2 regions of the Paenibacillus campi genome follow, and region 1 is predicted to be linked to the other one. Evidence: riboswitches for the same ligand, from Rfam matches in the RefSeq annotation. Region 1 holds a riboswitch; the other holds the start of a gene.
What was found. A riboswitch is a leader RNA that binds a small molecule or an ion and turns the genes downstream of it on or off. The one in region 1 is predicted to bind S-adenosylmethionine.

Region 1 (11,109 bases):
GTATATTGAATAATGGGCATCATTTTAAATGATCCGGATCGATGTCGAAAACTGCAACGAATCACAGATGAAACGATGCCCACTGCAATTCAGCTAGTATTCAATCGGGTCAAATTGGTGTAAGACAGGACAAGAGTGTCTTATCAGATTGGGATACCACATACAGAAGTAAGCTCGAAGCGTCAAGGAGAACAGGAGGAATCCAGCATGTCCACCATTATTACCCCGCATACGGACACACGCATGGCGGAAATTATTCACAAGGTGCGTTCCAGTAAACGTTTGTCGCTTGAAGATGGCGTTTATTTATATGAAAGTGATGATATTTTGACGATTGGTCAGCTTGCCAATGAAGCCAACTTGCGCAAGAATGGCAAAAAGGTTTATTTTATCGAAAATATGAGCCTTTATTTTACGAATGTTTGTGAAGCGCATTGCGCATTTTGTAACTTCCGTAAAGACGAAGGCGAAGAAGGTTCCTACACGCTGAGCGGGCCGGAAATGGTCGATTACGTGCAGCAGCATATCCATCCGGGTGTGCGTGAGTTCCATATCGTCGGCGGTCACAACAATCATGTGCCATTCCAATATTATATCGATTCGCTCAAAGCGCTGAATGAAGCGTTCCCGGATGTGACGCTCAAAGCATATACGGCAGCTGAGATCGACTTCTTCACTCGTATTAGCGGCTTGAGCATACGGGAAGTGCTTGTACAACTGCGTGAAGCTGGATTGCAGTCACTGACAGGCGGCGGTGCGGAAATTTTGTCCGACGAATATCGTAAAAAGATGCGTGTTAACAAAGCGAATGTCGATCGTTATCTGGAAGTCCATCGTACCGCACACGAGCTTGGTATGCGTACGCATACGACGATGCTGTACGGCTCGATTGAAACGTATGAAGATCGTGTCCAGCATATGATCCAAATTCGTGAGTTGCAAGATGAAACGAATGGCTTCCAAGTGTTTATCCCGCTGTCGATGCAACCAAAAAGCAAAAACGCCAGCATTATGCGTCGCAACTCCGCTTATGAAGACCTCAAAACGATTGCGATTAGTCGCCTGATGCTTGACAATATCGATCATATTAAAGCGTACTTTATTAACATCGGCACCCAGCTGACTCAAATGGCGCTAGCATTTGGCGCTTCAGACGTACACGGTACGATTCTGAAGGAGAAAATCAGTCACGCTGCCGGCGCACTCACACCGGAAGGCTTAACCCGTAAAGAGCTTATATGGCTCGTCAAAGGCGCTGGCCGCATTCCGGTTGAACGAGATACGTTCTATAACGAAATCAAAGTATACGAATAAGCGGAACGGCGACAGTTATTCGAACTGCCGCCGCTACTGTGCGCCCGTACTGCTTTGCATGTTATCCTATATCAGGCTTTACTTTATGGACGAGACATCATAAACATGCGCTCTCTGCAAGTAAAGCCTGTTTATCCGCCTGCCTTCTGATGCGGTACATACCGTCCGTCGTAAGCTCCAGGCCGATCCGGCTTCACCCGGTCTCTGCCAGTCGCCTCTGTACCGGATGATGCCAGTATACATCATAATCGTTTCCAACTATGTTATTGCTATTCGGGAATGACTCTGGCATTCCTTGTTACCTACACTGCATATAAGGGAGAAGATATTATGAAAAACTTTGTCATTCTAGGTGGCGGATACGGCGGCACCACATTGCTGCACGAACTGCTTGATCAGAAAATCCCAGCCGATACACAAATTATTATGATCGATCGTATGCCTTTCCAAGGCTTAAAAACCGAATATTACGCACTTGCAGCGGGCACATCGTCGGACGTGGAGCTACGGGTCAAATACCCGTCGCATTCCAAGCTAACGATTCGTCATGGTGAAGTGAGCAATGTAAAGCTCGATGAGAAAGTGATCGAATTTGCGGATGAGACGACACTGGAATATGACCAGCTTGTAATCGCGCTCGGCTGTACCGATAATTTTCACGGCGTACCCGGTGCACAGGAATATACATGCACAATTCAGACGTTTGAAGCAACACGCGAAACGTACCGTCGTGTGAACAATTTGCCACCAGGCTCGACGATTAATGTCGTCGGTGGCGGTTTGAGCGGGATTGAGATCGCTGCCGAAATTCGCGAAAGCCGTGAGGATTTGCATGTGCGCATTCTTGATCGTGGTGAGCGTCTGCTCTCCTCCTCTCCGGCACGATTGTCCAAATATGTAGAAGCATGGTTCCGTGAGCATGATGTGGAGCTGCGCAACAAAATTAACATTAGCCGCGTCGAGCCGGACTGTGTATATAACGGACCGGAAGAACGTATTGCCGCCGACATTACGATTTGGACTGCCGGCATTCGTCCAGTCCCGCTAATCGATGAGCTGAATGTCAATCAGGATAACTCTGGTCGGGTCATTTTGGATGAGCTGTATCGGATTCCAGGTCGTCCAGAAGTGTTCGTCTGCGGTGACTGTGCCTCACTGCCGTTTGCCGCTAGCGCACAGGCTGCCCAGGCACAAGCAGAGCAAATTGCTAATGTGGTCGTTGCTGGCTGGAAAAATGAAACACCAAAAGTACAGCCGCTCAAATTAAAAGGCACATTAGGCTCGCTCGGTAAACACGACGGATTCGGTTCAGGCATCGGCTTTGGTTTCCGTGGCAAAAACTCGGTCACTGGACGCGTACCACGCTTGCTGAAAAGTGGCGTGCTCTGGATGTCCAAACACCATTTCGGTTAATATTGGTTGCAAAATAGGCGAGCTGCCGCAAGCGGAGTCGGTTTATGTACTGTACGTATCCAGTTGCGATTCCACTTATGACAAACCGTGTGAATGTAAATACGGATCATCCATTCGGATATACAATCCATAATGTAGCGTATTACGAACAAAAAAGCCTTCTGTCGTATGACAAGCTAGGGACTCAACCCTAAGCTTGCTTACAAAAACAGAAGGCTTTTTATCATTAACGCGTTATATCACAGCAAATAGATCAAGTGATCGTGTAGATCGTCTAGTTATTGATCGGTCTGCCTGTGCGAACACGCATTACACTTAATCCAGATCAAGATTTGCCCATGCATCGGCTTCATCGATCTTTGCCTGAATTTGCTCACGAAGCTCATCTACATCGTCAGCCGCGATAATTTCGCCGTTGACCATCGCATACGGCATCGCATAACATTGTCCGCAATTGCCGAGACAGCCGTATTCAATCACATCATAATCAGGGTTGCTCTCCAACTCCTTCAAGATGCGACCGGTGCCATGATGCATATTGCTCTGACAAAATTCGATGATCGGTCTCATCATGATTTAACACTCCAATCTGTATTGTTCCGGTTGCCCGGTACATAATATCGATGCGCCAATATGTCTATTTTTAAAATTAATTTGAAATGAGTATAAAAATCAATGGCGCAATTGCTGAAATTGGTTTACTTTTATATTATAATATACTTACGAAAGGAGTTGAACAATATGAGTGATAGCGTACAAACACAAATGTATGATGAAGTACTTGAAGTTTTGGATAAACTGCGTCCATTCCTGCAACGCGATGGCGGTGACGTGGAACTGGTAGACGTTGAAGATGGGATTGTCAAACTGAAGCTGATGGGTGCATGCGGTAGTTGCCCAAGCTCTACCATCACACTGAAAGCCGGTATTGAACGCGCCCTTTTCGAAGAAGTTGAAGGTGTGGAAGAGGTTGTACAGGTATTCTAATCTGTCCCTTTTCATGCGTTAATTCATAGGCAATCAGCCAAAACAAAGAGGATGTCGCCTTCCCGGTCGCGGGACGGGTGACATCCTCTTTTTGGTATCATACTAATTTCGTTATTTTACATACGGACGGATCGGGTCAAGCCCGCCGGAAATGTCCATAATATTGCCGGTAATAAAGTCGGAGTCGTCGTCGCACAAGTAGGCGATTACACGCGCGATATCTTCGCCGCTGCCCGGTCGTCCACGCGGTGTCTCTCCATCGATCATGCCAAGCACTTCTTCGATACGCTTCTCTTTGTTGTCGCCGCGTATATCACCAGGACAGATCATGTTCACAGTAATGCCGCTGGCAGCTTCTTCGACCGCAAGCGTTTTCGTAAAAGACACCAGTCCTACTTTGGCGGCAGCATAGACCGCACGATGCGGCCATGCCCGTGATTCCGCCGCATGCCCAAAACCAAAATGAACAATCCGTCCCCATTTACGCGCTCTCATACCTGGCAATACACGGTGATCGAGCAACATCGTGCCGATCAGATTGCCTTGTAACATGTCCATAATGTCAGCGCGCTCATAATCGACAAATAACCGGCGCTCCCGAATAAACGGCCCGGCATTGTTAACTAAAATGTCGACCGTGCCTAATCGATGCTCCACCTCATCGATCAGATGATCGATCTCCGTTGCTTGTGATACATTCGCTTGTACAGCGATGCACTGCACACCGAGCGCCGTAATTTGCTGCTGTAGCTGCGCTGCCTCTTGTTTGCTGTGTACATAGTTTAAGGCGATATGATGTCCTTGACTGGCAAGGGTGAGTGCGGTCATTTTGCCGAGACCTTTGGCACTTCCGGTAATTAGGGCGATTTTTCGTTCCACAGATGTGCCTCCTTATTGTACTTTCATAAGGCTGGATGTGCCAAATGGATGTTTTCAGATGATTGGAATCATAGTTATACAATCATCGTTTGAAACGATAAACAGGTTAGCTACCAAAATATGTACCCGGTCTTGAACCTGTTTGAAACTTTGGGGGATTTGCAGTACATTAGGAACAGAAATGGTACGTTATGAATCATATAAGCGCGTTTAAGTTCTAGCGAATTTACCCTGTATGATATGGACAATACTTTTACTTTCCAAGTATATCGAAATACAGACAGAAAGGACAATAGAGCATGAGTATAACAAAAACGAATGCGTTGCGCATTTTGGATAAAGAACATATTCATTACAATGTGTATGAATATGATCCTGAAGATGGGCAGGTGCATGGCACGGCTGTTGCTGAGAAAATTGGGAAACCTGCTCCAATCGTACATAAAACGCTTGTCACACGCGGTAAAAATGGGCTGCATATTTTTGTCATTCCAGTTGCGGAAGAACTTGATTTGAAAAAAGCGGCACGTGCTGCCAATGAGAAAAAGCTGGATATGTTGCCGGTAAAGGAGCTACTTGCCCATACCGGTTATATTCGCGGTGGCTGCTCGCCAGTCGGGATGAAAAAGCTGTACCCTACTTTTATCGATCAGCGCGCCGAAATGCTGGAACAGATGATCGTCAGCGCCGGTAAGATCGGTATGCAGATGGAGCTTGCGCTGGACGAGCTGGCGGAAGTGACAAAAGCCCGCTTTGCTGAAGTATGTGTCTGAATGTGATAAGCAGCCATTTCAGTATGCCACTATGCGGGGAATTTATCGCGATGAGTCAGCGGACAAAACAAAAGAGCATCCTTGCCTATCTGGCAGGATGCTCTTGCTTGTACAGCGTATCGTGACGCTATTTTAAAATGCCGGGATAACGGCGCCTTTGTACTGTTCTTCGATGAATTTTTTGGTATCATCGGAAGTCAGCGCTTTAGCCAGCTTCTGGATCGCTTCCGAATCTTTGTTATCTTCACGAGCGACAAGGTAGTTCGCATACGGTGCGCTGCTGTTTTCTACGATCAATGCGGATTTTGGATCGATTTTGGCTTCCAGTACATAGTTCATATTAATCATCGCCATATCGACTTGATCCAGTTGACGCGTGAGCATCGCTGCATCCATCTCTTTGAATTGCAAGTTTTTCGGATTGGATGTGATGTCTTTGGTTGTCGATGTGATGTTTGTTTTGTCTTTCAGCTCGATCAAGCCGTTATTTGCCAGCAGGATCAGTGCGCGTGCGCCGTTGGATACTTCGTTTGGAATCGCGATCGTTGCGCCCTGTGGAAGCTGATCGATCGACGTGTACTTTTTGGAATAACCGCCAAATGGCTCAATGTGTACAGCTTGTACAGTAACGAGATTCATACCACGGGATTTATTTTGCTCATCCAGGTACGGCTTTGTTTGGAAGTAGTTCGCATCCAGCTTTTTGTCGTTCAATTGTACGTTCGGCTGGATATAGTCTGTAAATTCAACGACGTCCAAGTTAACGCCTTCTTTTGCCAGTTCAGGTTTCAGATGGTTCAAAATTTCAGCGTGCGGTACAGCCGTTGCGCCGACGCGCAGTGTAACAGCTTCATTGCCGCTACCATTCGTGCCGGAAGCCGTGTTGGAGTTATCCGCTTTATTGCCGCAAGCAGCGACAACCGCGATGAGCATAATGCTAACGAGTGCAAGCAACCATTTTTTCATTGAAAGTTCCCCTTTTCGTATCTGTTTTTTTATGATAAAAGTTTCATAAACGCATTATTCCTACCTGATAACTGGATTATCGACGTGAAAAATGAATGACCAGGCGATCGCCCAGCATTTGTAGCGCCTGTACGATTACAACCATCAATACGACCGCGACGAGCATAACGCCCATATCATAGCGATAATAACCATAATTGATCGCCAGTGTACCGAGTCCGCCTGCACCGATCATGCCTGCCATCGCGGTATTGGATACGAGTGCAACGACCGTTACGGTCAGACCTGCTAGCAATCCTGGCATCGCTTCACGCAGCAATACGCGCCCAATGACCTGTCCGGTCGACGCGCCCATCGCATAGGCAGCTTCAATCACACCACGATCGACTTCACGCAATGCCGTTTCGACCAAACGTGCGAAAAATGGAGCGGCAGCGATCACCAGCGGCGGGATCGTTCCGAGCACACCGATCGTTGTGCCAACGAGCAGATCGGTCAACGGCAACAGCGCCACGATCAAAATAATAAACGGTACCGAACGCAAAATGTTAACGATGACTGAAATGACCGAATAGATGCCTTTGAGCAGCGATGACGTCGAACGTGAAGTCATAAACAGCATTACGCCAAGCGGCAATCCGATCAGCAATGTAAACAGTCCGGATGCACCGATCATTTCCAGCGTTTCGATCGTTGCGGTGCCAAATTCACTCCAATCAATTTGTGAAAAATCCAGTTCACCAAAATTGCTCACGATTCCATCACCTCCACATTCAAGCCTTCTGCTTGCAACTTGTGCAGCGTTTGCTGGATCGCATCTGGCGCTCCGTCAAAGCGAACGATCAATTGACCGTACGGTACGCTTTTCAGTGTGGAAATCGTTCCTTGCAAAATGGCAAAATCAACCCCGGTTTCGCGTACGGTACGCGACATAATCGATTCATACGTTTTGCCGCCCAGAAACGAAATTTTGGCTGCTAGCGAGGACTCGCTATGCGATGCGGCAAGCACCGTTTCCAGCAACTCGCTATGACTCGATTCACGCGTAATAAAATCGCGGGTGATCGGATGCTGCGGCTTTAGGAACACTTCGGCGACTGCGCCTTGCTCGACGATGCCACCTTGATGAATGACGGCAACCCGGTCACAAATGCTCTGAATCACATTCATTTCATGGGTGATCAGTACGATCGTCAAGTTAAAACGCTGATTAATATCAAGCAGCAGTTTTAAGATCGAATCGGTCGTCTGCGGATCAAGCGCCGATGTCGCTTCATCACAGAGCAGTACATCCGGGTCGCTCGACAGTGCGCGGGCGATGCCGACGCGCTGCTTCTGACCGCCGGACAGCTGTGCCGGATATTTGGACGCATGCGCTTCCAGCCCGACCAGTTTCAGCAGCTCCTCCACTCTGGCGCGGATGTTTTTCTCCGCCGTTTTGGCAAGGCGCAGCGGAAAGGCGATGTTATCGTAGACGGTTGCCGATGACAGTAGATTAAAATGCTGAAAAATCATCCCTATTTTGCGACGGCGTGCTTGTAAAGCTCCTTTGCCTAGCTTGGTTAAATCGACATCGTCCATCCAAATTTGCCCTGAAGTTGGGCGTTCTAGCAGATTAATACAGCGAATAAGCGTACTTTTACCAGCGCCGGAATGTCCGATCACACCGAAAATCTCACCTTTTTCAATCGACAGATTCAGCTCGCTTAATGCTGGAGTGGCATTTTTACCTTTACCATATACTTTGGTCACATGTTCAAGACGAATCAAGCTTGAGGTCCTCCTCCCGGTTGTCGGTCTTAATGCGATTTCGTTCTGCCTATTTTCAACCGGTTCTCTTTCTATACAAAAAGAGCCCATTTTCTGCAGAAAAGGGCTCTCTATCCGTAAGATATTGCCTTCTCATCTGCCAAAACTACGAACTGTGCATTGCTGGACAGCCGTCATTTTGTAGGATTTAGCACCATGTCATTTTGAAAAAAAGCAAATTGCCATTTTCAAAATCGGTTGCCGGGCTTCATCGGGCCAGTCCCTCCACCACTCTCGATAAGAAAATATGAAAACATCGAATGAAAATCTTTAATCAGTATAGTGAACTTCATAATTTTTGTAAAGTGTAAAGTTCGCTTTTTTGGCGAAATTCAACAAATAATCATTATGGGAGGAAGTGTGGATTGCTTGGGCTTGTAGCGAATGATGTGTTGGGGCGGCAGGTTTTAAACCATTTTATTTAAAGAATAGTATCTTGACTGCTTTTAATATTATTTTTAATCCGCTAGATATCCTTATTATAATGGGCAACTGTAGACTACCAAATTATATATTGAAAGCGGTCGTCATATTAGGGTGCTCTCAATTCTGCATAAAATCGTATAGGCGAATAATACAACATGAACTTGTTATTTTTCATCGATGTATTGCTGAAAATATAAAACATTTATAGTTACAATATAACAAAACGCCTGTCAACGTGTTTAAGCGTTGGCAGGCATTCTATAGGAAATAAATCGTATAACATGAAAATGGCTTGCATCGCAGACGAGCAATTAATGTGTTACAGGTACACCTCGTTTGCCGGATTGTTGTTGCTCGGCGTCGGCGGCTACGTAGGAGTTGCGGCTAAGTTGCCATGTGCGCAGGCTCATGTAGCAGAGAATGCCGAACAGGAATTGGATAAGTAGTGTATGTGCCATTGTGGCAAAGAAATATACTTCTGGAATGTCCATTGTAAAAATGTTTACAGCGCCGCTCACAAATTGTAGCACGATGAATATCACAGCGATGATGCCCATTTTGCGGATGCTTGGATTGTTCGGATGGTAACGGTAGGCATAATGAGCGAGAATAGCGATTACGATTACGAGTGCCAGTGCGGCTACGCGGTGCAGGAAAGCTACGCCGACGCCGCCGGACAGTTCGGGAATGACGGCACCGTTACAAAGCGGGAAGCCAGAACAACCGCCACGTGAATCGGTATGGGTAACAAATGCACCGGTGTACACGACGATATACGTGAAAATGGTCGAAAACCACGTCAGATTGCGGAAACGTTTGCTGACTGGTGGTTGGCTTTCATGTGTATGAGTACGCTGGTATTTATGCAGTCTTCGTGCGGTAAATGCCATGAGCATTGCGCTTGAAAAAGCGATCATGGAGAAGCCGAAATGCAGCGCCATAATAGGAGAAGACTGCGAAAATTTAACAGCCAATGCGCCCATAATCGCTTGCAAAATGACGAAGAAAAACGTCAATACTGCATACAGACGAAGCTCTTTATTTTTGTTGAAAAAGATAAAACCGATAAAAGCGAATAACGCCATTAAACCTGCAAAACCGCTGACTAAACGGTGGGTATATTCGATCAGAGAAGCGATCGTATGTGCCGGTATAAACTCACCATGACAAAGTGGCCACTCGGCACCGCAACCCATTCCTGACTCGGTTTTGGTGACGACCAAACCGCCCATCGTTGCCAGAAACATCGCCAAACAGGTTATATAGCTTAACCATTTCAAATGCTGAATCGTTATTAGTGGCTTACGTGCCATAATTAAAATCACCCGCTATTAAATTAGTAGTGACGTTCAAGTGAAGTCACTATTTATTATATCGAATCCAGCGCCATTGCTACCATCCGGTTTGTGACAAATCGTTGATCTATTTAGAATGTAAACTAATTTTGATCTATGCCATCATAATGTTTATGTGAATCGCCATTATAACCATCTTGTATTATTTTCCCATCTTTAAAAATAGCATATGAATATATAACTTGAGGTTCATCGGAGAACGATACATTCGCTCCATATGGAGCTTGATCTGACACGAGAGAGTATGTTCCTCGAATACTCAAAATTTCATGCGAGTCATATTTTTTAACATTAATTAAATAGTTTTCAACTTGAGCTTCAGCTTGCTCTTTTTTTATTGGATTACCATTTAAAAAGAAATAAACAATGAACACTAAACTAATAGTTATAATAGTCACCACTGCTGTAACAATCACTTTTTTTCTCAAAAAAATCTCCTCCGTATTCAATAACAAAACAAGGCAACTAAGTTCTAGTTGCCTTGTTTTGTTTATTTAAAAATTATTTCCCCAAGAAGCTACTTGACGAAAATTGGCTTCATTTAACAAATGATATGGTCCGTATATTCCATTCCAAAATGGGGTGTGACCATCAATAGAAATATTCGCGCCGAAATAATAAGCATCCCAAACAATTTTAGAACAATATGTTTCTTTTTCATATACACCAATTGTGTTGATTAAACCATAAGTTACTTGGCTCTTGTAATTGTTAATATAAGATTTTGCCCAATTTCCTGCTTGGGTTGCAGCACCAGAATTAGAATACCTCATAACTTTAGTATTTGTATTTTTAGACTTCCATGTTGTGATACCTTCTAAAGTTAGAAATTTATTATATCCATTTATAGTTGCTACACTTCCTTGATCATTGACCACAATACCAGCATGACCAGTTAATCCATTAGAACTGGTATTGTTTGAAACTAACACATCTCCAGCACGAATTGCAACAGATGTACCCGGATAATACTCGGTAGTTATAGCATCAATACCTATGGAAGGTCCACTGCTATATACACCTTGTGATACTGTTGATATTAAACTGTTGTTAGGCGTCGTTTGGTAAGTACTTGAAGCTGTATCTTGAGTTTTCATATTCGCACTTGCTACTTGACTAAATGAAAGTGTTAAAACAAACAAGAAAGCTAAAAAAAGATTAGAAATCAATTTAAATTTTCTCATTAT
Region 2 (11,109 bases), on a different contig from region 1:
ATTCAAAATATCATCTTGGTGAAAAGTCGACGCCTGGTAAATCGGCACGCTCGATGCACCTGTCGCCAGATCATACGAACCGTTAAAATGAATCAGCTTCGTTTCCAAACTGCGCGGTGGAAGGATGCGTTTAGGCGCTGTGCTGCCGGAAGTGGCAGCCGCTGTAGCATCGGAAGTCGAATTTGTTGCGTCCGTATCTGTTCCTGTGTTAGGCTGATTGGTATTGTTTTCACTCATTTCATTCACGCTCCTTCGACTTCAAGGCGAGCAGCTTCCAACGCTGCCTCCAGGTCGGCAATGAGATCATCGACATGTTCAATCCCAACCGAGAAACGCAGCAGACGCTCATCCACACCGATCGCTTCACGAATGTACTGCGGGATATCCGCATGGGTTTGCACGGTTGGATACGTCATCAACGATTCCACACCGCCCAAACTTTCCGCAAACGCAATCAGCTTAATATGACGCAAAATCGGTGCGATATAACGCGCATCGGTCACTTTAAATGAGAAAATACCGGTATTGCCACTCGACTGCCGCTTTTGTACCTCATGCCCCGGATGATCCGGCAAGCCTGGATGGAACACCTCGGCAATTTGCGGATGCTGTTGCAAATGTTTGGCGATCGTAAGCGAATTGTATTCATGACGCTCCATTCGCAGCGCCAGCGTTTTCATCCCTCTCATCAGTTGATACGAATCGCTTGGCGATAGCACGCCGCCGATAGAGTTGTGTAGGAAAGCAATCTCCTCCGATAGCTCGGTGCCTTTCGTAATGATCAGTCCTGCCAACACATCGTTATGACCGCCAAGATATTTGCTCGCACTGTGAATGACGATATCCGCTCCCAGCTCAAGCGGACGCTGGAAAAATGGCGTCAGCAGCGTATTGTCCACAATCGTCAGCAGTTTATGCTGCTTCGCCCAACCGGTCACCGCAGCGATGTCGGTAATCATCATAAGCGGATTGGTCGGTGTTTCGATAAATACAGCACATGTATTGTCCTGCCGTACACGTTCCAGCGCTTCCAGATCATTCGTATCGACATACGAAGCGCTCACGCCGAATTTGGACATAATGCGTTCCAGCAAACGATACGTGCCACCATACAGATCAAGCGAGACGATCAGATGATCGCCCTGACCGAATAGCGCGAAGATCGTTTGCAACGCTGCCATACCGGAACTACAGGCAAAACCGGCATCGCCTGCTTCCAATTCCGCTGCCGCTTGCTCCAATACTGCGCGTGTCGGATTGGTCGTACGAATGTAGTCAAAACCGGTGCTTTTGCCAAGCTCTGGATGACGGAATGCGGTCGATTGATAAATAGGGAAATTAATAGCTCCTGTTACCGGCTCCTCCACCGATCCGATCTGAGCCAGCCGGCTTTCAATAGTAAGCGATGATTGCTGATTGTTTCTGTACGTCATTCGTTACGTCCTCCTCCGATATCTCACTTCAATGTACTAAATGTAATCCAATCGCTACTACGACTGTTAACCATGTATCGATTGCAAACGCTCGCTATTGTTACGAACAGAGCGATCCGCTGCAAGCGTCAGCATCTGTACTGTATACCATTTCAAATGGTAGATAGCCTGTTAAATCGAATACAGCCCAGCTTCCACTTTCTCGTTTTCCAGATCGTACGGTGTTTCCTGGTACACATAATAGTTAAGCCAATTGGAAAAGAGCAGATTAGCATGAGCGCGCCATTTGGATGGTGGCGTGCGGGTCGGATCATCGTTTGGAAAATAATTTTTCGGAACGGCGATATCCATGCCTTTGGCGATATCGCGATCATATTCCCATTTGAGCGATAACGGATCATATTCCGAATGACCGGTCACAAAAATCTGTTTGCCATCCTGCGTCGCTACGATATAAATACCAGCTTCTTCAGACTCCGACAAAATTTCTAGTTCAGGCACATGTTCGATATGTTCGCGCCGCACTTCGGTATGGCGTGAATGCGGTGCATAATACCATTCATCAAATCCGCGCAGCAACGGCACATTGCTTTTGTTCAATGTGTGCGGGAAGACGCCAAAACATTTCTCCGGCAAATCGACCTTAGGCACGCCAAAATGATGATACAAACCCGCCTGTGACGCCCAACAAATATGCATCGTTGACGTTACATTCGTTTTGCTCCAATCGAAAATTTCCTGAATTTCCTCCCAATAGTTCACATCTTCAAACTCCATCGTTTCGACCGGCGCACCGGTAACGATCAAACCGTCAAAGCGCAGATGTTTTACTTCAGGAAATGTTTTGTAAAAAGCATTTAAATATTCTGCCGACGTATTTTTGGAAATATGGGAACGGGTATGCAGCAAATAAATATCGACTTGCAGCGGGCTGTTACTAAGCAAGCGCAACAACTGCGTTTCGGTCGTTTCCTTCGTTGGCATCAAGTTCAGCAAGGCGATGCGCAGCGGACGGATATCTTGCTGGTAGGCACGCGATTCGTCCATTACGAAAATATTTTCTCCGGTTAGAATTTCCTTTGCCGGTAAACTGTCTGGAATTTTGATTGGCATTGTCATTCACTCCTTGTAAGTAGTTGGTCATGCAATGAACAGCGTGCCCGGATTGTGAAAGGAGCTGCGCAAATACGCAAAAAGACCTTTCTCCATGCAGGCTGAGAAAGGTCGTATCCGCAAACAAGTTGCGTCTATATAGCGCCTCTCTCATCTGTCAGCAGATACCAGATACTTCATCGTAGGATGTACCTGTATCTCTGCTAGAATTAGCACCGTACAGTATATGACTGCCGGTTGCCGGGCTTCATAGGGCTAGTCCCTCCGCCTGCTCTTGATAAGATTCGCTGTATTTGATTGTGGGTTAAAACTGAAAGAATGGAATTACTTATACCATAATTTATACTACTTTCACACCTATCGTCAAGGGGGTGTGACGCCGATAAATAAGTTATGCAGCAGCGGAATGATTTAAACTTGAAAGCCTGCTGTCTCCACGGTATACTTAACAAGTATTTGACGTATTTTCATGTTTTTCATAAAACATTGCGTATACGATATCATTCGAATTTTATGATAAAGAGGTGAATTTCAAGATGGAAGGCGACCCGAGGACGAGCTTACATGGGCACTATACACGGTTAAAGGAATGGAACGACAATAGGATACCGAAGGAGCGCGCCATGTTGAAAAGATAATTTTCATATAATAGCGAGGCTTTACAAAAGTGTGTACAATTGCCGTCTCTTTTCCTACTCATTTACGATGAAAAAGGAGCAGAGCATACTATGAAAATTCGGCACGTAAACGCCGGCAATTTCACGCTGGTTGAAGATGTTAACGAAACACTGGTTGCACCGGAGGAAGGGTTTTACTGGATTGACGCTGGTCTTGATGATCTGATCTTGCTTCAACCTCTCTTTATGCTGCATGACCTGGCGGTTGAGGACATGATGGGCGATGAGGAGCAGCGGCCAAAAATTGAAATTTACGAAAATCACTACTTTATCGTCGTGAACAGTATTCGTTTCGACGATGAGGAGATTTTTTTGCGCGCACTGAATATTTTCCTCGGACGGCATTTTATCATTACGATTACTAAACAAAAGATTAGTGAGCTGCGTGCGCTCAAGCCGATTTTGTGGGAAGAAGAAGTTAGCCGTCCCGATAAATTTATGTACTTGCTCGTCGATCTGGTCGTCGATAACTATTTTACCGTCGGTGATCGAATCGAGGATCAGATAGAACGGCTGGAAGAAAGTATTTTGATGAGTACAAAAAAGTCGCATTTGAACGAAATTATCGGTTTGCGCGGTGAGATTTTGTGGCTCAAACGTGTGCTTGGTCCACAGCGTGAAGTCATTAATACACTGAACAAAAAAGATTTGCGGCTGATCGATGATCAATTGCAAAAATATTTTAGCGACGTGTACGAGAATGCGGTCAAAGTGTCCGAGATGTTTGATACGCTACGCGATCTGATGGGTAACTTACGTGAAGCGTATCAATCCAGTATCGCTAACCGGGCGAATGAAATTATGCGCGTGTTTACCGCGATTACGACGATATTCATGCCGCTGACCGTTATTACTGGTATTTACGGGATGAACTTTGAAAATATGCCGGAGCTGCATTGGAAGTTTGGCTACCCGATGGTAATCGGCATTATGATCGTGCTCGGTCTGACGATGTTTTTTACGTTTCGCAAAAAGGATTGGATTTAAGGATTGTTTTCATCTGTTGAGCATATATACTCATTGATGAAAAAATTTAGTAAAAAAAGGGGATTCAAATGATAATAACTCCAACTTAAAAAAGTTGGGGTTATTATCATTTCTACCATATACACAGTAACAGGGAATTTAAAATCAATTAATTATAAAATATGTATGCTGATGATGATTGCATTTTAAAACTAAATCAACATTTTTACATAAAATACGTTTACTACATTAAAAGGTGCACAAATAAAAAAAATGTTTTATCGCTTTTTCTTTTAATCGCAATTATTGTGCTGTAAGGATTCAATAGGAGATACATCTCCAATTTTTGCAATAGCAGTCAAATAGCACGGACACAATGCTAATAAACTTTATTTGTTCTCAGCTTGTTAATTTATTAGACCCCTCTTATTTGCAAAGAGGGGTCTTCAGGGGTAGATTTTAATACGATATAACACCTTTAATGTTGTTCATTTTTCATAACTATTAATGTGTAATTTATTACGGAATTTCCATCCAGCGTTCCATCGTCTCCGCATTTAAATGCTCCAAACTCGCAACGGTAAAGTGAGCATGATCCATAATATGGTGCAAGCTCACACCGATCGTTTTCATCCCTGCCTGGCGTACCGCCTGCAAACAATCCGCTGAATCTTCGATCACCATACAATGATACGGATGGATACCGACCGACTCCGCGACGAGAATAAAGCCTTCTGCATCCGGTTTAGGATGGGTAATATCCTGTGCTTGGACGATGGAAGCAAAATAATGATCCATTTCCAGCCGCTCCATAATGCGTCGTGCATCTGGACGATCTGATGTCATTAGTACTGCTACATTTTGTTCGCGTAGTTGAATCAGCAGCTCCTCTACACCAGGCAGCAGAAACTCGCGCTTCAACTGCTCTACATCCATCGTTTCCACACGTAGTACCGGCGCTTGAATAGGGTCGGCATGTACGATCTGGTCCGACTTGGCTGCGGTTTGTGCTGCTTCCTCTTGTTTGGCTGTAGCGGCAACCGCTTCTTGATCGGCAGCATCGTTCTTTTTCAGCCGTTTTTTACCGGCACCGCTCGCCTCCTTCTGTTTGGCATCAGCATGGCGAGTAGCTGCATCCGCTGCTTTATGATGCGTCGTCCCGGCAGACGGGTCGCTCTCGTCTGGCTCATTTGTATGCTCTTTGGCAGTCGCATTAGCTATTTGAGCTTGTGCTGCAATGGATGGACTCGGCATATGTGCATTGGTGGCATCGTGCGTATCATCGGCTGCCGCCGCTGCGCTCCCTATTGCCACCGTTGCTTCCTGCTGTGCAGCCGTTTCCGACGATGCGACTGGTGTAGCATCCGGCGCATACGCTTCAGCGTAGCTTGTATCCTCCATAGTTGGCATCGGAATAAGCACGCCTTCCAGCCCGAAAATGACCGCTTTTAGCACCCGGTTTTTAATTTCCAGCGGCTTTGTCATCGCTACCATATGGTGCTCGTCATAATGACCGATCATTAGCGGCTCACCACGGATGACACGATAAGTCGTTATATTTTGCTCAATGTTAATCTCAAGCAGACGATGTTGGAATTGTACACGGAAGCTATAACGCGTCCAATTAGGCGGCAATTTCGGTTCAAAATGCAACATACCATCATATTGGCGCATCCCCGCAAATCCGCCCACAATCGTCAGCCAGCTACCCGCCATCGAAGCGGCATGAATACCGTCTTTGGCATTGCTGTGAAAGTCGTCCAAGTCCATCCGTGCCGATTGGATAAAAAACTCGTAGGCAGGGTCCATCGTGCCCAGCTCGGCAGCTATAATCGCATGAATCGCTGCTGACAAGGACGAGTCATGTGTCGTAAGCGGCTCATAATAGGCGTAATTACGCACTTTTTCAATCTTTGTAAACCGATGACCTAACATATACATCGCCAAAATCAAATCCGCCTGCTTTAACACCTGATGACGGTAAATGACGAGCGGATGGTAATGCAGCAACAATGGATATTTATCGGCAGGCGTATTTTCAAAATCCCAGATGCCTTTGTCCAAAAACGAATCGTCCTGACCGATCAACCCGCTCTGACGGTGAATATAGATCGCATCAGCAGCGCGTTCCCACACATCAATCTCCTCATCGGTCAGTCCCATCGGGCTGCCGATCATCGCTTCATGGCTTGCCGCATCGTCTTCACGCCATTTTTTCAGCTTACGTGCCGTAAATTCCAATTGGTCTTTGACCATCATATTTGTGTACGTATTGTTGTTAACGATCGCCGTATATTCATCCGGCCCGGTTACGCCGTTAATACAAAATCCTTTGCCTGGAATCCAGTCGCCTACCGACAGGAAGAAGCGGCATGTTTCCACAAGCATTTCCAGCCCTTTAGTACGCAAAAATTCCTCATCACCAGTCGCTTCAGCATATTGAATGACCGCATGCGCCACATCTGCATTAATATGGTATTGTGCGGTGCCACCAGGATAATAAGCGGACACTTCTTCACCGCCGATCGTCCGCCACGGATACAGTGCACCAAGCGCCGCCATCTCCACCGCACGCTCACGTGCTTTTGGCAACGTATGGTAGCGGAATTCAAGCAACTGATGCGCCAATTCCGGCTGTGTATACAGGAAAAATGGCATAATATACGTTTCCGTATCCCAGAAATAATGCCCTTCATACCCTTCACCGGTAATCCCTTTGGCAGCGATATTCGTTTTGCCGTCACGACCGACCGATTGAAACAGATGAAAGGCGTTAAAGCGTAACCCTTGCTGTAATTTCTCATCGCCTTCCACTTGGATATCCGCTGTTTCCCAGAATGCATCCAAATGCTCTTTTTGCAGCTTGGCGAGTGTGTTAAAGCCGTCTTTGCGCATATCGTCAAGCGTAGACTCAGCAAGAATCGGCAAATGCGCTGGCTCATAGTCACGGGATGTATAATAGACGATACTTTTTTCCAGCACCGCTTCCTGATCCTGGTTCAAGTTAAACACAAAATGCTTTTCAATCCGTTGCTCTTGTTGTTCGGTTTTTAGTTCATATTTGTGATTGGCACGATGATCGGCAGCACAATACAGATTGAACTCTGTCTCCGATGTGCGCTGCTCCAGCGCCATCCGTGTGCCTCCGCTTAAATTGCCAATCGTTTGCAACACCTGTCCGGTAAATGCTGCGCCTGCACGTGGATCACCTTCGCTAATCTCGTTGTGTACTTCGCCGTTCAGCGCGGATACAAGCGTAATCTCACCGGAGAAATTAAGCGGTTTGACCGTATAACGGATCATCGCCATATGTTTATTTTCAAATGAAACGAGGCGTTCGATGCAGATCGAGATGCATTTGCCGCGCCCGCTTTCCCATGTCATCCGGCGTGTCAATATACCTGTCTGCATATTAAGCACACGCTCGTAATCGATAATCCGCCCAGCCATCATATTAAAACGCTCGCCTTCGATCCATAGCTCGATAATTTTGCTGTCGGTTACATTGAGCATCGTCTGCCGCTTGCGTGCATAACCGTACGCTTCCTCACCGTAAATAATATCAGCTGAATCGTAAAACCCGTTCAGGTATGTACCGTTCAGCGTATCGATCTCCGGCACATCCATGCCTTCCTCAAAATGCCCGCGCATCCCGATATAGCCATTGGCAACGGTGAATACCGTTTCACTTCTACGGTTGTATTGCGGATTGAATGAAGTCTCGCGGATTACCCACGGTTCCACCTCATAAATAGTTGATCCTTCTCTCATATGGTCATTCCCCTTTCCTCGTCAAGCTGGTAGATGTGCTGTTATCACTTGATTATTATCGATGCTATTTGACCACCGCCACGCTCCGGCATTGCCGGACAAGGTGCTGATGATATCGTCCTGTTGAAGGTCATACGGGTGCTATTCATTTATTAACCACATTTTGAAGTGGAAAGCCCTTACAAAAAATATTAACTTGTTTAATAGCGAAATTAAAGTGGAATATCGGTGGAAGATTGTATAGTTGAGTAAAGGGGAAAAGCGCTTTGGTGAATGAATTTTGTTGCCCAAAGGTAGAGTATGCACCGATCGTAACTAAAGCGTGCATGCAAACCTGACGTGCTGGGACAAACACCACTGCGGTACGGAATAAAGGGACGAACTCCCGTCTTGCCCAGGAATCTACCGCTTAGGACGGAATGTAGATTCTTTAGCGCACTTCAAAGAGGAAGGAGCAATCGAACAACAATCTTAAACAAAAACAGTTCCCTATTTGGATAAAATAAGGAACTGTTTTCGTTATAAAGCTACTTTTAACATTGATCGCTCACATTATTTCAATGTGGCTAGTACTAGTTTATTTCATCTGCGCTGCCTACTCCGCATCTTCCGTGCCTTCGACTTCATCATACGCACGGCTGCCTAGCCAGAGCAATACAGTGATAATGGCAAAAGCGACCATTGCCATGAATGGGATCGTGATGAAGCCGAGGAATTCGAAATAATCTTTGCTGCAGGATACGCCGCCGGTGCATGGGGCGATTTCATCCAGTGCAGGAATGTGCTGCTTGGCATAGTGATAAATTGCGATCACACCACCGATGATGGTCATGGGGATGGCATAGCCTACGATGCGGCGATCGTTACGATATGCGGCGATACCAAGCAGAATAACCTGCGGGTACATAAAGATTCGCTGATACCAGCATAGCTTGCACGGTTCCCAGTGGAGTACATCACTCAAAAACAGACTGCCTCCAGTGGCGATAATAGCAACAATCCAGGCGATGTACAAATAATATCTCGACAAAAACAGCTTAAAGCCGCTCGTCTCCATATCGGTCAGCCCTCCGATCCGGTTTGATTGCCAGCGTCAGCCTGCGCTTTTTCAATCGCTGCTTTCAGTGCATTATAGTCGCCCAAATCACCGGTATACTGCACACCATTAATAAAAATGGACGGCGTACCCGGAATGTTCAGCTCCTGCCCTTTTTTAAACTGAGCATTCACTTGATCAGCATACGTTTTGTTGTCGATATTTTGCCGCAGCTTGGTCGTATCGATGCCTAGCTTGGCATCTTCAGCCAGTTTAACGAGATAATCGGGTGTTGCCCATTCGGTATTTTCATCTTTTTGATGGGTATAGATTTCATTTAGATACGGCCAAAATGCAGCGCTTTTCTGATGATAGACCGATTCCGCAGCAAGTGCAGCCGTCGTGGAATCCGGACCGATAAACGGGAAATTGGCAAAATACAGTGAAGCAACGCCTTTATCGACGAAATCGGCTTCGATTTTGGGCAGTATTTGTTCATTGTACATTTTGCAGATCGGACATTTAAAATCGGCAAATTCCACAATTTTGACCGGGGCGTTGGCATTGCCTTTCATCGGCATTTGGCTGTAATCAAATGTCGTGCGAATGCCTTCGGTTTTGTTATTCGGAATAAGTATAATGAGTGCAACGACGACGGCAATAACGACTACCGTACCGATCATAAGGTTACGCATCGTTTTGCGCTGACGCTCTTGTTCCTGTTGTTTGTACGCCTGTTGTTGCTGGCGCTTCATTTCGGGATTGCCTTTCTTTTTCTGAGTTGGCTTAGCCAATCGTTGCACCTTCCTCTCCCTCAAGTGCGAGTTTCGCCAGTGCGATTGCGCCGCATAGACCTGCATTATCGCCAAGTTCCGGATAAACGATATATTGATCCAGCTGCTGCGACAAGCTTGGATGCTGAACGTAACCGTTTAACAGCTCGCTTAGTTTAGTGCGAATGAGCGGGAACAATTGCTCCTGCTTCATCACGCCGCCACCCATAATGATTTTTTGCGGAGACAAGATCAGGACGTAATTCATCAGCGCCTGCGCCAAATAATACGCTTCCATTTCCCATGCCGGATGATCGGGAGTCAGCTCGGAGCCTTTCATATTCCACCGTTTTTCGATCGCTGGGCCAGCAGCCATACCTTCTAGGCAGTCACCATGATACGGGCAGAAACCTTCAAATGTATCATCCGGATGACGACGCACGAGAATATGTCCCATTTCTGGATGAGACAAACCGTGCAGCATTTTACCGCCTACAACCGCACCGGCACCGATGCCTGTACCGACCGTAATGTAAATACAACTGTCCAGCCCACGCGCAGCGCCCCATGTATACTCGCCCAATGCCGCACCATTGACATCGGTATCAAATGACATCGGCACTGAAAAATGCTGTTGCAGATGCCCCACCAAATCGAACTGACCCCAGTGTGGCTTTGGCGTCGTCGTTATGTATCCGTACGTCGGACTGCCCACAATCGGATCGATCGGTCCAAACGAACCGATCCCGAGCGCTTCGATACCTTTGCCTGCAAAAAAGGAAACGACATTTTGCATCGTAATTTCCGGCGTTTCGGTCGGAAAGCTGGCACGTTCCAAAATTTGCCCGTCCTCTGTTCCGATTCCACATACGAATTTGGTACCGCCTGCTTCAATTGCTCCAAGTTTTCTCATCAATCATGCGTCTCCTTTGTATCATCCTTATGGATGACCAATAATAAGTATGTGCAGGCTCTTTAGCATAACGCATCTATATGTCGACTGGATGTCAAACCGTCATACGATGCGATAATGCCAAGAGCCGTAACATGTGAACCGGAATAAAACGATGCGTGCAGCGCCACAATTCAGCAACCGAACGATGATTTGCCAGACTCTGTATGCAATCAATCCAGATTGTGTAGACTGTGCGGATGCCCGCATGAAACATTATGCCTTAATTGCCGCTACCGCCAAATAAAAGTGCATTGCTGAGCAAACGACCTGGTGAAGTGACGACTTTACCGCCAGCGATCATGCCGGAGGAAGCGCCTCCATCCAAATTCATCGCTTGTACTGCGCCCAGCTTTTGCATCACCGCTGCCCATTGCTTCATCGTAGC

Region 2: it holds a riboswitch for S-adenosylmethionine, as region 1 does, so the genes downstream of both, metA (homoserine O-acetyltransferase MetA) here and U1I11_RS14275 (methionine ABC transporter ATP-binding protein) in region 1, are expected to answer to the same signal.

What each region holds. Positions count from the first base shown of each region.
Region 1 is NZ_JAXSQZ010000005.1:261,185-272,293, reverse strand. It holds gene mqnE (aminofutalosine synthase MqnE) at 208-1,314, shown strand; gene U1I11_RS14310 (NAD(P)/FAD-dependent oxidoreductase) at 1,645-2,727, shown strand; gene U1I11_RS14305 (YuzB family protein) at 3,043-3,300, opposite strand; gene U1I11_RS14300 (NifU family protein) at 3,469-3,714, shown strand; gene U1I11_RS14295 (SDR family oxidoreductase) at 3,826-4,593, opposite strand; gene ybaK (Cys-tRNA(Pro) deacylase) at 4,893-5,366, shown strand; gene U1I11_RS14285 (MetQ/NlpA family ABC transporter substrate-binding protein) at 5,499-6,332, opposite strand; gene U1I11_RS14280 (methionine ABC transporter permease) at 6,409-7,086, opposite strand; gene U1I11_RS14275 (methionine ABC transporter ATP-binding protein) at 7,083-8,102, opposite strand; SAM riboswitch class I at 8,232-8,385, opposite strand; gene U1I11_RS14270 (COX15/CtaA family protein) at 8,879-9,880, opposite strand; gene U1I11_RS14265 (DUF3139 domain-containing protein) at 10,006-10,350, opposite strand; gene U1I11_RS14260 (hypothetical protein) at 10,417-11,106, opposite strand.
Region 2 is NZ_JAXSQZ010000001.1:449,461-460,569, reverse strand. It holds gene U1I11_RS01775 (trans-sulfuration enzyme family protein) at 1-237, opposite strand, end outside; gene U1I11_RS01770 (PLP-dependent transferase) at 243-1,433, opposite strand; gene metA (homoserine O-acetyltransferase MetA) at 1,605-2,546, opposite strand; SAM riboswitch class I at 2,694-2,830, opposite strand; gene corA (magnesium/cobalt transporter CorA) at 3,275-4,210, shown strand; gene U1I11_RS01755 (HAD-IA family hydrolase) at 4,709-7,960, opposite strand; gene U1I11_RS01750 (disulfide oxidoreductase) at 8,556-9,017, opposite strand; gene U1I11_RS01745 (DsbA family protein) at 9,023-9,790, opposite strand; gene U1I11_RS01740 (ROK family protein) at 9,783-10,682, opposite strand; gene U1I11_RS01735 (phosphodiester glycosidase family protein) at 10,945-11,109, opposite strand, start outside.